DNA from 3 places in the Erwinia sp. INIA01 genome. Region 1 is predicted to be linked to each of the others. Evidence: predicted binding sites of a transcription regulator. Region 1 holds the regulator's gene; each other region holds the start of a gene.
What was found. Region 1 encodes PurR, which represses purine synthesis genes. Its sites were predicted from a motif close to CANGCAAACGTTTGCNTG; they were not measured.
Positions count from the first base shown of each region.

Region 2: OMR58_RS12100 (nucleoside-specific channel-forming protein Tsx) is a predicted target of PurR. The motif match lies at 2,643-2,660, and genes of this name have one in related genera.
Region 3: carA (glutamine-hydrolyzing carbamoyl-phosphate synthase small subunit) is a predicted target of PurR. The motif match lies at 2,686-2,703, and genes of this name have one in related genera.

Region 1 is NZ_JAPDNC010000020.1:35,419-40,089, reverse strand. Features, by position in the region: gene rnt (ribonuclease T) at 1-39, shown strand, start outside; gene OMR58_RS24320 (Grx4 family monothiol glutaredoxin) at 135-473, opposite strand; gene OMR58_RS24315 (C40 family peptidase) at 839-1,702, shown strand; gene cydH (cytochrome bd-I oxidase subunit CydH) at 1,768-1,857, opposite strand; gene purR (HTH-type transcriptional repressor PurR) at 2,153-3,178, shown strand; gene punR (DNA-binding transcriptional activator PunR) at 3,202-4,116, opposite strand; gene punC (purine nucleoside transporter PunC) at 4,228-4,671, shown strand, end outside.
Region 2 is NZ_JAPDNC010000006.1:22,458-27,128, forward strand. Features, by position in the region: gene nrdI (class Ib ribonucleoside-diphosphate reductase assembly flavoprotein NrdI) at 1-98, opposite strand, end outside; gene nrdH (glutaredoxin-like protein NrdH) at 103-345, opposite strand; gene OMR58_RS12090 (DUF883 family protein) at 613-936, opposite strand; gene OMR58_RS12095 (DUF2002 family protein) at 1,086-1,421, shown strand; gene OMR58_RS12100 (nucleoside-specific channel-forming protein Tsx) at 1,500-2,366, opposite strand; gene OMR58_RS12105 (DUF4056 domain-containing protein) at 2,780-3,844, opposite strand; gene OMR58_RS12110 (BamA/TamA family outer membrane protein) at 3,937-4,671, opposite strand, start outside.
Region 3 is NZ_JAPDNC010000007.1:187,733-192,403, forward strand. Features, by position in the region: gene carB (carbamoyl-phosphate synthase large subunit) at 1-1,298, opposite strand, end outside; gene carA (glutamine-hydrolyzing carbamoyl-phosphate synthase small subunit) at 1,316-2,464, opposite strand; gene dapB (4-hydroxy-tetrahydrodipicolinate reductase) at 2,931-3,752, opposite strand; gene OMR58_RS14245 (hypothetical protein) at 3,917-4,162, shown strand.

The sequences.
Region 1 (4,671 bases):
GGCGGCTGGCCACTGGCCGTGCCGGAAGCGGAGTCCTGAGCCGTATTAACTCTGCGGCGTGCATTAACCACCGCGCTGACAATATAAAGACGAAAAAAAACCCTGCTTAGCAGGGTTTTTTTATTGCCACCGGCTTATTCAGCAGCGGGGGCTGGGTACTTCTGCGCAGTCTCTTTGATCAGCTGCTGCAGTTCACCGCGCTGGAACATTTCGATAATGATATCGCAGCCACCGACCAGCTCGCCGTCAACCCACAGCTGTGGGAAGGTTGGCCAGTTAGCGTAACGCGGCAGTTCAGCACGAATATCCGGGTTCTGCAGGATATCAACGTAGGCAAAACGTTCGCCGCAGGCAGAAAGAGCCTGAACGGCCTGTGCGGAGAATCCGCAGCTTGGCAGCTTTGGAGAACCTTTCATATACAGCAGGATTGGGTTTTCTGCGATCTGGCGCTGAATTTTTTCAACAGTACTCATAAATGACTTCCTCAGTACGATACTTCGTGTTTAGTTATTGTAGCGATTCTGCTCCGCCGTTGAAAACGACATTTTATGCAGCCCTGATGAACAGAACGCAACAAAATGCAAAATTATGAAAACAAAATAACATTTTCCTATCATCGTTGCAGCGTTTCTCGATGTTGGATTACTTTTTTTTGTTGAGTTAAGCAGCTGATTGCGTTCAATAATTCACCATTTACTTAATCTGTCTTATTGAAACAAAAAACACCTTACCTTTTGTTAAGAAGTTAGATTAGAATTGCCCTAACCCCTGCAAATTGCAGAATTCTTTTTCGATTGCCATGCAGTCATTACACTGAGTTTAACTGTTAATGGGAACGTTGCGTTTAATCATCACGCTTAGCATGCTGGCCTTTGCCCAGCTGTTCTTTAATATGGCGCATGCATCGCCTCATGCTCCCGTTAACGCAAATCAGCATAAAGTTGACCACAACTCTGCGCGTGAGGATGAACGCCGCAAGCGTCGGCCGGTTAAAGCGGCTGCCACGAAAAAAGTCAAAGAACCCCTCATTAAAAAAACCAAAGAGCCTGCGCTTAAGAAAACCAAAGTTTCTGCTACCCAGAAGGCAAAGCTGAAAAAGAGCCAGGAAGCGACGGCCTCACGCGAAGTAAAAACCACCCACATCGGTAAGATGGAGAAAAAACGCTACGGCCGCGAGCGTCTCGCCTCTTTACAGACCAAAAAAGGCAAGAAAGGCCCGCTGCGTGCTATCGAGCGCGATGAGGCTGAATCCCCTGAATCACCGCTGAAGTTGAGCAAAGCGCACCGCGCGCGCTATCAGAAAGCGCGTGAAACGGCGATGAACAAACTGATGGGCCAGTTGGGTAAACCCTACCAGTGGGGAGGCGCATCACCGTCAACCGGTTTCGACTGTAGCGGACTGGTGTGGTATGCCTATAAGGACCTGGTGAAGTTTAAGATCCCGCGTACGGCAAATGAGATGTATCACCTGCGCGATGCTGCGCCGATCAAACGCGATAAACTGGAGAAAGGCGACCTGGTGTTCTTCCGCATCAACGGACGCGGTACCGCCGATCACGTTGGCGTATATCTTGGTGGTGGAAAATTCATTCAGTCACCGAGAACCGGCAAAGACATTCAGGTAAGCGCGCTGGGCGATGATTACTGGCAGGAGCACTATATTGGTGCCCGTCGAATGATGACGCCAAAAACAATTCGCTGATTGCGCAACGCGGTAAGCGATTGCTGAATTGCTAATCGGGAGGAGCCATGCTCCTCCCGATTTTTTTAGTGCAGAATAGCCGTAAAGCTAAATGCAATAATCATCAGTAGCGCACCCACCGTGGTCAGCAGTGAGAATTTCAGATCGGTACTCATCGTCTCTCCTTAATAACCCTGCAAAATGTATGCACAAAGATTTTCCCACAGTTCCCCGTAAAAATCTCGTTTTCTCTGCGCAGCCTTGTTAGAATTCCTCTTTTCCGTTGCGCAACAGTAGCGGATAACGGTTTTTGCCAGCTCTGCAGTCACTCTACGGACGATTTTTTCCCCTTTCCGACCCGTTGCGACAGCATCCAAACCACTTTGGTCTGGTGGGAAAAGGCTGCACCCAGGCAAACGTTTAACCAACCTGTTATCAAATAGTTACGATAACACCAGGAGCATAAGTTTAATGGCAACAATTAAGGATGTGGCAAAGCGAGCCGGGGTGTCTACAACCACGGTTTCCCACGTAATTAATAAAACGCGCTTTGTAGCCGAAGAGACCCGTGAAGCGGTGTGGGCAGCAATTAAGGAATTGCACTATTCCCCCAGCGCCGTGGCACGCAGTCTGAAGGTCAACCACACCAAAACCATCGGCCTGCTCGCCACCTCCAGCGAAGCGCCCTATTTTGCCGAAATTATTGAAGCCGTGGAAAACCGCTGCTTTGCCAAAGGCTATACCCTGATCCTTGGGAATGCACATAACGACCTGAACAAACAGCAGGCTTATCTGTCGATGATGGCGCAGAAGCGCGTCGACGGGCTGCTGGTGATGTGCTCTGAGTACCCGGATTCATTAATCTCGATGCTGGAAGACCACCGCAATATCCCGATGGTGGTCATGGACTGGGGTGAATCGCGCGGAGATTTCACCGATACCGTGCTGGATAACGCCTTTGAAGGCGGCTATCTGGCCGGGCGTTATCTGATTGAGCGTGGGCATCGTGATATCGGTGCCATCCCGGGACAGCTGGAGCGTAACACCGGCGGCGGTCGCCATGCGGGGTTCCTCAAGGCGCTGAACGAAGCCGGGATTACACTGCGTGAAGAGTGGCTGGTTCAGGGCGACTTTGAACCTGAATCCGGCTATCGGGCCATGCAGCAGATTCTGGGGCAGAAACAGCGCCCGACCGCCATCTTCTGCGGCGGCGACGTCATGGCGATGGGTGCAATTTGCGCCGCGGACGAGATGGGCCTGCGCGTTCCACAGGATATTTCAGTGATCGGCTATGATAACGTGCGCAACGCACGCTATTTCACACCGGCGCTGACCACGGTGCACCAGCCGAAAGAGCGGCTGGGAGAAACCGCGTTCGATATGCTGCTCGATCGCATCACCAGCAAGCGTGAAGAACCGCAGACCATTGAAGTTCATCCGTCACTGATTGAACGCCGCTCCGTGGCCGATGGTCCGTTCCGCGACTATCGCCGCTAATCCCTTGCTCGTTTACCGTTCGCTCAGGCGGACGGTTCACTCAGCCATTCAGCATTCAGCGTATCGCTGTCGCCAACATAATCCAGCAGCCAGCGCAGCGCCGGTGATGCACTCTGTTCCGACCAACTCAAGCAGCATGGGCTGATCGGGAACGGGTTTGCCAGCGTCAGTTCCGCAATTCCCCCTTCAGCAATCCAACCCTGGGCAAAGTGCCCCGGGATCATGCCGACGCACAGTCCGGCGCGCAGGCAGTCTAACGCGCTGTCCCAGTCCGGGACCACCAGCCGCCGCTGATTATCCAGCGTCCAGGTGTTACGCTTCGGCAACGCGCGCGAGGTGTCCTCCAGCGTCAGAGATGGCCATTCCCGCAGCAGATCGTCGCTAAGCGGTCCCGTCTGTTGCAATAAGGGATGATCCGCCTGCACGACACAGCGCCAGTTAAGGCTGCCCATATCGCGAAAGGCGAAGCGCCCGCCCACCGGCACCGCCTGCGTAGCCCCGATAGCCGCATCAACGCGGCCATCCGCCAGCGCATCCCATACGCCGTTAAACACTTCGGGGAAGATATGCAGTTCCATATCGGGGAAGTGACGGTAGAAATCGACGATAAGCTGACGGGTACGCTGCGGCCTGACGATGCGGTCAACGGCGATATTAATCTGACCGCGCCAGCCGTTAGCCACCTGCTGACAGCGGCGTCGTGTGGCAAGCATTTTTTTGATAACAAAACGCCCTTCTTCGCTGAACACCCGTCCCGCTTCTGTCAGTACCACATCGCGATGGCGGCGCTCAAACAGGCTGACGGCCAGCCACTGCTCCAGCTGGCGTACGGTATAGCTCACCGCAGAAGGCACGCGGTGAAGCTCAGCCGCTGCGGCGGTAAAACTGCCGGTTCTGGCAACGGCTTCAATCACTTCCAGAGAATGTTCTGACCACATCGCTTTGCCTGCAAATTTTTTCAACGGAACTGACGAATATTAGCGTTTCACAAGCGTAAGTGCATCCCTTTACACTCCCTGCGATAAAAAACTGCCCTGTACGAGTAAAATATGCCTTCAAAATTCTTTATCGTTTATCTGGCCATGCTGAGCATGCTGGGTTTCCTTGCTACCGATATGTACCTGCCCGCTTTTGGTGAGATGCAGCAGGATCTTGCCACCGGTTCTGGCGTTATCAGCGCCAGCCTGAGCATCTTCCTTGCCGGCTTTGCCTGCGCACAGCTGATTTGGGGATCACTGTCCGACCGCCTTGGCCGCAAGCCCGTGCTGCTGGTGGGGCTGGGAATGTTCGCCATCGGCTGTGCTGCCATGATGTGGGTGCATTCCGCCCCATGGCTGCTGTTTTTCCGTTTCATGCAGGCTGTGGGTGTGTGTGCCGCCGCCGTAAGCTGGCAGGCCCTGGTTGTCGATCGCTACAGCGCCGAGCAGGCAAAACGCGTATTCGCCACCATTATGCCGCTGGTTGCGCTTTCACCGGCGCTGGCACCGCTGATG
Region 2 (4,671 bases), on a different contig from region 1:
GCGCTGTCTAACGGAATGCGTCGCGCCGGCAGGTTTAAGCGGGTGATAAATCGATGGGTGTTTTCCGACTGGCTGGAAAAATATACCAGCGTAGTCATCGCCTTAACCCCGGACGGCTGCCAAATGGCTCAGTGCCTGAATTTTATCCGGGCGGAAGCCGCTCCAGTGATCCTGTTCGGCCATCACGACCGGGACCTGGCGATAACCAAGAGATTTAAGAGTTTCTACGTGAGCAGGTTCGCTATCGAGGTTGATCAGCTGATAGTCGATCCCTTTCTTATCCATCGCATTTTTTGTCGCGTTGCACTGGACACAATTATTTTTAGTGTAAATAATAATGCGCATGATTCGTATTCACCTTACGGGCTGGTTAACTGAGTATCTGGCGCGGAAATTACTGCCCGACTCGCGCCGCCACTGCCACGCCATGTTGCGTGGTCTTGATGAAGTGAATACTAGATATAGTGGCCTTAAAAAGCAACCACACAAGATATAGGAAAAGCGTATTTATTTAGTCAACATGCTCACAAGCCTTACGCCACAAGGTTTTGTGCAGATAAAAAAAATGCCCACACTGTGATCTGTGAGCATTTGTTCAAAAAGTAAACGGTACTAACGGCGGGTTGTGCTAGTGGTGATTAATGCGCCGATCAGCACGCCGAGAGCGGTACCGATCCCCACGCCGTGCCAGGGTTTATCACGCACGTAAGTGTCAACCTGAGCACCTGCATCTCTCGCTGCCTGAGTCACCCGATTATGCCCCTGTAGTTTGGCACGAGTCTCTTTTAGCAGTGTTTCAGCACGGCTTTTGGCACCTTCCACGTCATCCTTAGCTTTACTGCCGTAGGATTTCAGCAGGTCATCAAGCGTATCTGCCAGCAGTGATACATCTTCACTCAGGTCAATATCGTTATTTTTCGCTGTCCGGTTGAACATTTTCGCTCCCTAATTCTGAAATGTACTATTAAGTATAGGACAGGCTAAAAATCCGTAACGCTGAAAACCTGCGTTTTGGATTATTCCGAAAGCACTGACTATGTGGCCTGAGGTAAGGTTGCGGGGTTTGCAGACACAGAGGAAAAAGCATGTATTTACGACCTGATGAGGTAGCTCGCGTACTGGAAAAGGCGGGATTTGAGATGGATACGGTCACTGCCAAAAGCTACGGTTACAGTCGGGGTGAAAACTACGTCTATGTTAATCGTGAGGCGCGTTTAGGTCGTACGGCGCTGGTTATCCATCCGACACTGAAAGAGAAAAGCCAGGCGATTGCGGTACCGGCATCGGATATAAAAACCTGCGAACATTACGTCCGCTTTCCCATGTATCTGGTGGGCGACACAAACGATCACTACGGGATTCCCTACGGATTCAGCTCGCGCGCCGCGCTGGAGCGCTATCTGGAACGGATGTTTGACTGATTTCCCCGCCGGATGCTGAAATCGCGCAAAAAAATGCGCCCGCAGGCGCATTAGGAATTCAGTACGTTTTTGCCACAATCAGAAGTTATAACCCACAACCAGGTAGTAGCCAAAGCCGTTGGATTTGACGTGGAACGGACCGTTGCCGAAGTTCAGCTCGGTGCCATCGTTCCACTGGCCGCCGTTGTGGAAGTAACGCGCCACGAACGAGTAGTGCCAGTGATCGTAACCCAGTGACAGAATGTGGCTGGAGGCGATGGAGTTGCTGGTACGCGCAGGCGCAGAGTTATCGCCCAGATCGGAGCCCCAGTCAAAGTTGGTGAAACCGATATAGCTCAGGTTACCGCCCCACAGACTGGTGATCGGCACAAAGTATTTCACCTTGAAGCGATAGCCATCCCACTCATTTTCGTTCGCGGCACCGTAGTTCGCCCACTGATATTTTGCGTAAACGTTCAGTGACAGGCCAACATCTGAATGCGTATCGATATCGGTACCCAGACCCATATACCAGGTGTTCTGGCGGTTTGCGCGGTTGTCGCCCATATCGTAGATATAGTTGTTAGCGAAATACCACTCTTTAAACGGACCAAAGCCCAGATTAACGCCGGTCAGCTTATCGATAGAGAAGCGTGGCTCAATTTCCATAAAGAATGGAGAACCGTTATCCCAGGCACCTTTATCGTTGCCGTTGCCCACGCCGAAGAATTTAGGCACATCGATATAGCCGTAGAAATCAAACCAGTCTTTTTTCGCGAAGGCTTCATATTCCAGGTAAACATCGTTGTTCAGCTGCGGTCCGAAACGGGTGTGGTAGCTTCCAACAACGTTAACACTCTGGTGCCACCAGTCGGAAACGTATTCAGGGCTGCTCGAATCAGCGAAAGAGACGTTGGTATAAGACAACGCTGCCAGTGCACCAGCCATCATAATTTTATATTTCATTATATTACCACATGCTCAGAGACCATCCTCCGCAGCCAGCGCGAGGGTCAGGTTGGGTTAGTAAAGCCTTCAAAACGGGTACCGCCGCAATTGACGAAAATCCCCATCAGTAATGTTGCGGCAGTGTGCCGTTATCCGGCCATTAGGAAATAGAGATTGCTCACACTTGTCAAATTCTGTTTCATTTCAAGTCAGCTAAAGTGTGATGAATGTCACACAAATGTGTGTGGGATTAGGGAACTTTACGTTTTAGTGCCAGTTAGCTCATTAAATCAGCAGTTAAACGTTTGCCTGTGGCGAGTTTTAGAAAAGGGGATCGCCGGTAGAAAAAAAGGCTGATGTGCTGAGGTTAAAAATTGAAATGAAATATAACTTTTGATTATGGCTTTTCGGCGTGAAAGGTGGTTTTTTGCTCAATTGCAGCGGTAATGTAAATTGGCCAAATGCTGTAAATCGGCTTTTTTTGCCTCCCTGGCCAGTGCGGGGAAATCAGAAAACAGGTAGCGTGAAACCGGTGCAGGCAGGCGAGCCATTGAGCGCCCGGGGCGTATTTCAAGGCGGCCAAAGTGGGAAAGCTCAACGCCGTTAAAGCGGTCGGGCAACGTCAGCCAGAGCGGAGGAACACTTTCCGGTGCACGTGACGGCAGCCGCCGTTCGCTAACGTCATAATTACGGTAGCGCAGCAGAAATTTATCCGGCAGGCGACAGGCACTGTTCCACCAGAGACGATCGAGCATATCGAAGTGAAAGCGCGTTGCGGCGGGAGGCTCTGCCTCAAGCTGTTCCAGCGCCTGCGGGATCATCGTGCGCATGGCGTACTGATAGCGAGACAGTGATGCGCCACCTCCCGCATTGAGTAAATCGATCGCCACGCGGGCACCGAGCTGATTGGAATAGAGGTCTTCCGGAGAAAAAGCGGAAACGCCTTCGGAAAATCCCTTCACTGATTCAAATCCATACCACTGTGCCACCTCGTGCCATGCGGCAAGTTCAAATGCCAGATGCGCTGCCAGGAATACTGCCAGCCTGTAACGCTCAGTGGCACTGGCCGGTGGGGGATAGGAAAACAGCTGGATTTCGCGCTCACCTAACTCATCGCCCAGTTTCAGCGTTGTTGCCTGGCCTATCCGGGGCCAGATATGGCTGAACAGCCATATCGTGTTATCAGCACTGTCGCGCAGATGGGCCAGATCGATGAAGCCGCCCCGCCGCGTGTAGACGAGGCCGTTATGTTCGCTGTTCAGGCCACTCAGCGTGCTTAACATGTCCATTACACCCGGATTGAAGTGGTGCTTGCCGGTGTCTGTCGGGGCAACCACGTTATCGACCTGATACCACGGCACCGGCATGCCAAAAAGTTTCACTTTAAGGCTATAGCCGAAAGCACAGCATGGCCTCAGGCCGTCCGGCTGCGGCAGTGGGCGCGTCAACAACCAAACCTGCGGTGACTGACCTGCCGGAAGGCTGAGATCGGCCATGGGAATTATCGGATCATCAGGTTGCTGAGCCTGGCCGTCGGCGAAAAAAATGAATGGCAACAGTAGCAGTAACAGGCCGATAAAGCGGAAGATCAAAACGCCTCCCCGACCTGGAAGTAAAAACCTGAACTGTGTTGGCCAAGGCCATAATCAAGGCGGATGTTCATATTTTTCTTAAACTCAAAGCGGTATCCGGCCCCGACAGACGGCAGCCAGTGCCCGTCAAGAACTTCACTCGGTTTGTCCGACATACTACCGGCACCCAGCCATGCCACAACGCCGTGACGCCAGCTGAGTTTTTTGCGCCATTCCAGCTGGCTGGTCAGCATATTACGATTACGATATCGCCCTTCGTAGTAGCCGCGCAGATGATGACTGTCCCCCAGCAGCGACTGCATCGTCCAGGGGACGTGTCCGCTGGTAAAACGACTGTAGACCTCCCAGGCCAGCAGGTTGGTGCTATTTATGGCATGGTAAAGGTTGTACTGCGCGTCTAAAGCATCAAAACGATTATCGCTGGCAATCGCCGGACTGTAGCGGGTCCATGACAGGTTCAGCACCTGACCGCGCGACGGATTCGCCACAAAATCGCGAGAGTCATAGCTAAACAGCACGCTGGCTCCTGAGCTGAAGATATGGCGTGACTCATCCTGTTGATAGAAACTGCCATTGGTTTTGTGCTGCAGTGATGACGCGCCTTCATAGGAGAATGACCAGCCAACGCCGGCGTAAGTATGGTTAGCCAACTGATAGAGTATGCGTGGCACGCCGCTCAATTTTGTTGAGTCGTAGGACTGCTTTCCACGCTGTTTTCGTCCGGCGTGGTA
Region 3 (4,671 bases), on a different contig from region 1:
GAACCGGCATCTTTCAGCTCGCGGCGAATGATGGTCAGCGCTTCAGCATCGTTAAGGTCAACTTTCGGGTCGAAGCCGTTCGCGCCCACTTCCAGACCGCGCAGCGCTTTCTGCATGGATTCCTGCAGCGTGCGGCCAATCGCCATCACTTCACCCACGGATTTCATCTGGGTGGTCAGACGGTCGTTAGCACCGGCAAATTTCTCGAAGTTGAAGCGTGGGATCTTGGTCACCACGTAGTCGATGGACGGTTCGAACGATGCCGGGGTCAGGCCGCCGGTGATATCGTTGGTCAGTTCATCGAGGGTGAAGCCCACCGCCAGCTTGGCGGCGATTTTAGCAATCGGGAAGCCGGTCGCTTTCGATGCCAGCGCGGAAGAGCGTGATACGCGCGGGTTCATTTCGATAACGATCAGGCGGCCGTTTTCCGGGTTAACGGAGAACTGCACGTTGGAGCCACCGGTTTCCACGCCGATTTCACGCAGCACCGCCAGCGAGGCGTTACGCATGATCTGGTACTCTTTGTCGGTCAGCGTCTGTGCTGGCGCAACGGTAATCGAGTCACCGGTGTGGATGCCCATGGCATCGAAGTTTTCAATCGAGCAGACGATGATGCAGTTGTCGTTTTTATCACGCACCACTTCCATCTCGTACTCTTTCCAGCCAATCAGCGACTCATCAATCAGCAGCTCGTTGGTTGGCGACAGATCCAGACCGCGTTCGCAGATCTCTTCGAACTCTTCGCGGTTGTAGGCGATACCGCCGCCGGTGCCGCCCATGGTGAAGGAAGGACGAATGATGCACGGGAAGCCCACGTCGGCGGCAACCGCCAGCGCTTCTTCCATATTATGTGCGATACCGGAACGCGCGGTGTCCAGGCCGATGCTTTTCATCGCCACGTCGAAGCGGCGACGATCTTCAGCTTTATCAATCGCATCAGCGGTGGCACCAATCATGGTCACACCGAACTCTTCCAGCACACCACGGCGCTCCAGCTCCAGCGCACAGTTCAGCGCAGTCTGGCCGCCCATGGTTGGCAGCACGGCATCCGGGCGCTCTTTTTCAATGATTTTACGCACCACTTCCCAGTTAATCGGCTCGATGTAGGTCGCATCGGCCATATCCGGGTCGGTCATAATGGTCGCCGGGTTAGAGTTCACCAGAATGACGCGGTAGCCCTCTTCACGCAGCGCCTTACACGCCTGCGCACCGGAATAGTCAAACTCACAGGCCTGACCGATAACGATAGGACCTGCGCCAATGATCAGGATACTTTTTATGTCTGTACGTTTTGGCATTGCTCTCTCTCCTGACCTTATTTCGCGCTGGAACGGTAAGCTTCAATCAGTTCGATAAAGTGATCGAACAGGGGGGCTGCATCGTGCGGGCCCGGGCTGGCTTCAGGGTGACCCTGGAAGCTGAAAGCCGCTTTATCCGTGCGGTGAATACCCTGGACCGTGTGGTCAAACAGTGAGGTATGCGTCACGCGCAGATTCGCAGGCAGGTTGCTGTCATCAACGGCAAAGCCGTGGTTCTGGGCGGTAATCATCACGGTGTTCTTATCGTGATCTTTCACCGGGTGGTTGCCGCCGTGGTGACCGAGTTTCATCTTCACGGTTTTTGCACCGCTGGCCAGCGCCAGCAGCTGGTGACCGAGGCAGATGCCAAATACCGGAATATCGGTTTCCAGGAAACGCTTAATTGCGCTGATGGCGTAGTCGCACGGCTCCGGGTCACCAGGGCCGTTGGAGAGGAAAATACCGTCCGGGTTCAGCTTTAATACGTCTTCAGCCGGAGTCTGTGCAGGCACCACGGTCAGGCGGCAGCCGCGATCCACCAGCATACGCAGAATATTGCGCTTCACGCCGTAATCGTAGGCCACTACGTGGAACGGCAGTTCGCCTTCCGCTTTCGCCGCAGGCAGGTCGCCTTCCAGCGTCCAGCTACCCTGCAGCCAGCTGTAGGCTTCCGGGGTGGTCACTTCTTTCGCCAGGTCCATGCCTTTCAGGCCAGGGAAGGCTTTAGCCTTTTCCAGCGCCACGGCAGCGTCCAGTGCATCTCCGGCAATAATGCAGCCGTTCTGCGCCCCTTTTTCGCGCAGCAGACGAGTCAGCTTACGCGTATCGATATCGGCAATAGCGACAATGTTGTTGCGGACCAGATAGTCGGTCAGCCCTTCTTCATTGCGATAGTTGCTGGCAATCAGCGGTAAGTCACGGATCACCAGACCCTGTGCATGTACCTGAGTAGATTCTGCGTCAGCTGAGTTGGTGCCGACATTGCCGATATGGGGATAAGTAAGAGTAACGATTTGGCGGGAATAGGAAGGATCAGTGAGGATTTCTTGATAACCGGTCATTGAAGTGTTGAAAACAACTTCTCCCACTGCCGATCCGGTTGCCCCGATGGCCCGACCGTGGAATTGGGTTCCGTCTTCCAGAACCAAGAGCGCTGACTTAATCAAAACATCCTCCAGGGAATAAACAGTCACAATATCTGCATATTAATTCAGAAATAGAGCCGAATCAATGCAAAAACTGCCTGACTGCTCAGTTTTTGGCAAATTGCGCGCATTCTAATGATCGCCCTCGCGAATGTCTACCCTGCGAGGCACTTTTTCTTCACTTTTTAACTCACTGGTTGGTTTATAAGAAGATTAACGCTGAAAACACCACATATCCTGGCAATAAAATCGGTTGCCTGCCAGTGAATGCATAAAAATGGATGCGGGAACGTGAAAAAGTGGACCAAATGGTCAAAAATCTTATAAAAAGGAGGATGAATGATAGGTAAAGTTAGTTTTATAAGACCTACAGACTATAAATTACAAAAAGATGTCATTTTTAAAAAATAAAAAGGGCAATAAAATTATTGCCCAGCCAATCATAAACTTATGATTGAAATAACCACATCACGATGGTTTACAACACTTATAAATCATCAAGATTAAGCACACTTCTCATGTCAAAAAGACCTGATTTATGCGCACCCAACCATAATCCTGCCTTAACCGCGCCATTAGCAAAGGTCATGCGGCTGGAAGCCTTGTGGGTAATCTCTACGCGCTCGCCGATATCTGCAAACATTGCGGTATGCTCTCCGACGATATCGCCTGCACGGACGGTGGCAAAACCGATGGTTTGCGCCTTACGTTCCCCGGTGATCCCTTCACGGGCATAAACCGCGTGCTCATTCAGATCCCAGTCCATGGCATCGGCAATCGCCTCACCCATCGCCAGCGCCGTACCGGAAGGAGCATCGACTTTATGACGGTGATGCGCTTCTACAATTTCGATATCCGCGTACTCACCCATGACTTTGGCCGCTTTTTCCAGCAGCTTGAGCACCAGATTCACACCGACGCTGAAGTTGGCGGCAAACACGATACCGATATCTTCCGCAGCGGCTTTGATTGCGGCTTTCCCGGCGTCATCGAAACCGGTAGTACCAATTACCATCGCTTTTTTATGCTGGCGGCAAAATTCCAGATAGTTCAGCGTCGCTTCCGGGCGGGTGAAGTCGATCAATACGTCGAAGTCGTTGACCACCGCATCCAGGCTGTCGCTAATCTTCACGCCCTGTAAGCCACAACCCGCCAGTTCACCGGCATCGCTGCCAACCAGAGAAGAACCGGCACGCACTAGGGCGGCACCCAGACGTGCACCTTCAGCCTGAACAGCAGCCTGAATCAGCTGACGCCCCATACGCCCTGCGGCTCCCACAACGGCGATACGGATTTCTGCGTTACTCATAATTATTCATTCCTGACAGATTTCTATGCATGCAAAGCGCATACAGATTAACCACGCGTTAACCTCTGCGCCACAATTAAAACCACATAATTAGAATTTTACGCCAGCTGGCGCAGATTATCAGTAAAACAGATTTATGGTGGATCGGGGAGAGGTTGTCACTGATGGATTTGGGTTGGGGAGAAGGCTGGATCATGGCGTGGCTGATGTTTTTTCCGCTGATGGCTTTGGGTTGGGGAGAAGGTTGGATTATGACGTGGCTGATGTTTTTGCCGCTGATGACTTTGGGTTGGGGGGACAGCCTCTGCGGCTTCCGGGCGGTCCTCGCGCCGCTGCGCGGTACCTTCGTCTACGGCATCCGGCCTGTCAGACCGGTGAAGATGGTGCATCCCTGCACCAGCTTCACCTGACACCAACATCCTTGTTGGTGTCTCCTGGCCTGCTGCCTCCGCCTCAGCGCTGCGGAATGCCCTGCAGCCGCAGAGGCTGTCCCCCTTCCATCAATCGTGTCGCGGGTTCAAAGACAGCGTCAGATACAGCGAGTAGATATGCGGCTATTGCTTCATAGATTTACTGGCTTTTGGCTATCCCTGTTGCCGTCTCCTGACCTGCTGCCTCCACCTCAGCGCTGTGGAATGCCCTGTCCCCTTTCACCAATGGATGTGGTGGGTCTAAAGATAACGTCAGATATATGATCGTATTCAACAGGCAACGCGGAAAATGAGGCGAGGACGGATGGGCTTTGGCAGGGCAATCCGCAGCGCTGAACGCAGAGAGGAAGACTGGACTCGCCAACAGGACGTTGGCGAGAGGTGAAGCTGGCGCAGGGACGCGCCATCTTCACCGGTCCAAAAGGCTGACGAACGCAGTGAGGGAACCGGGCAAAGCCCGGCGCGAGGACCGCCAGGCCAAAGCCCAT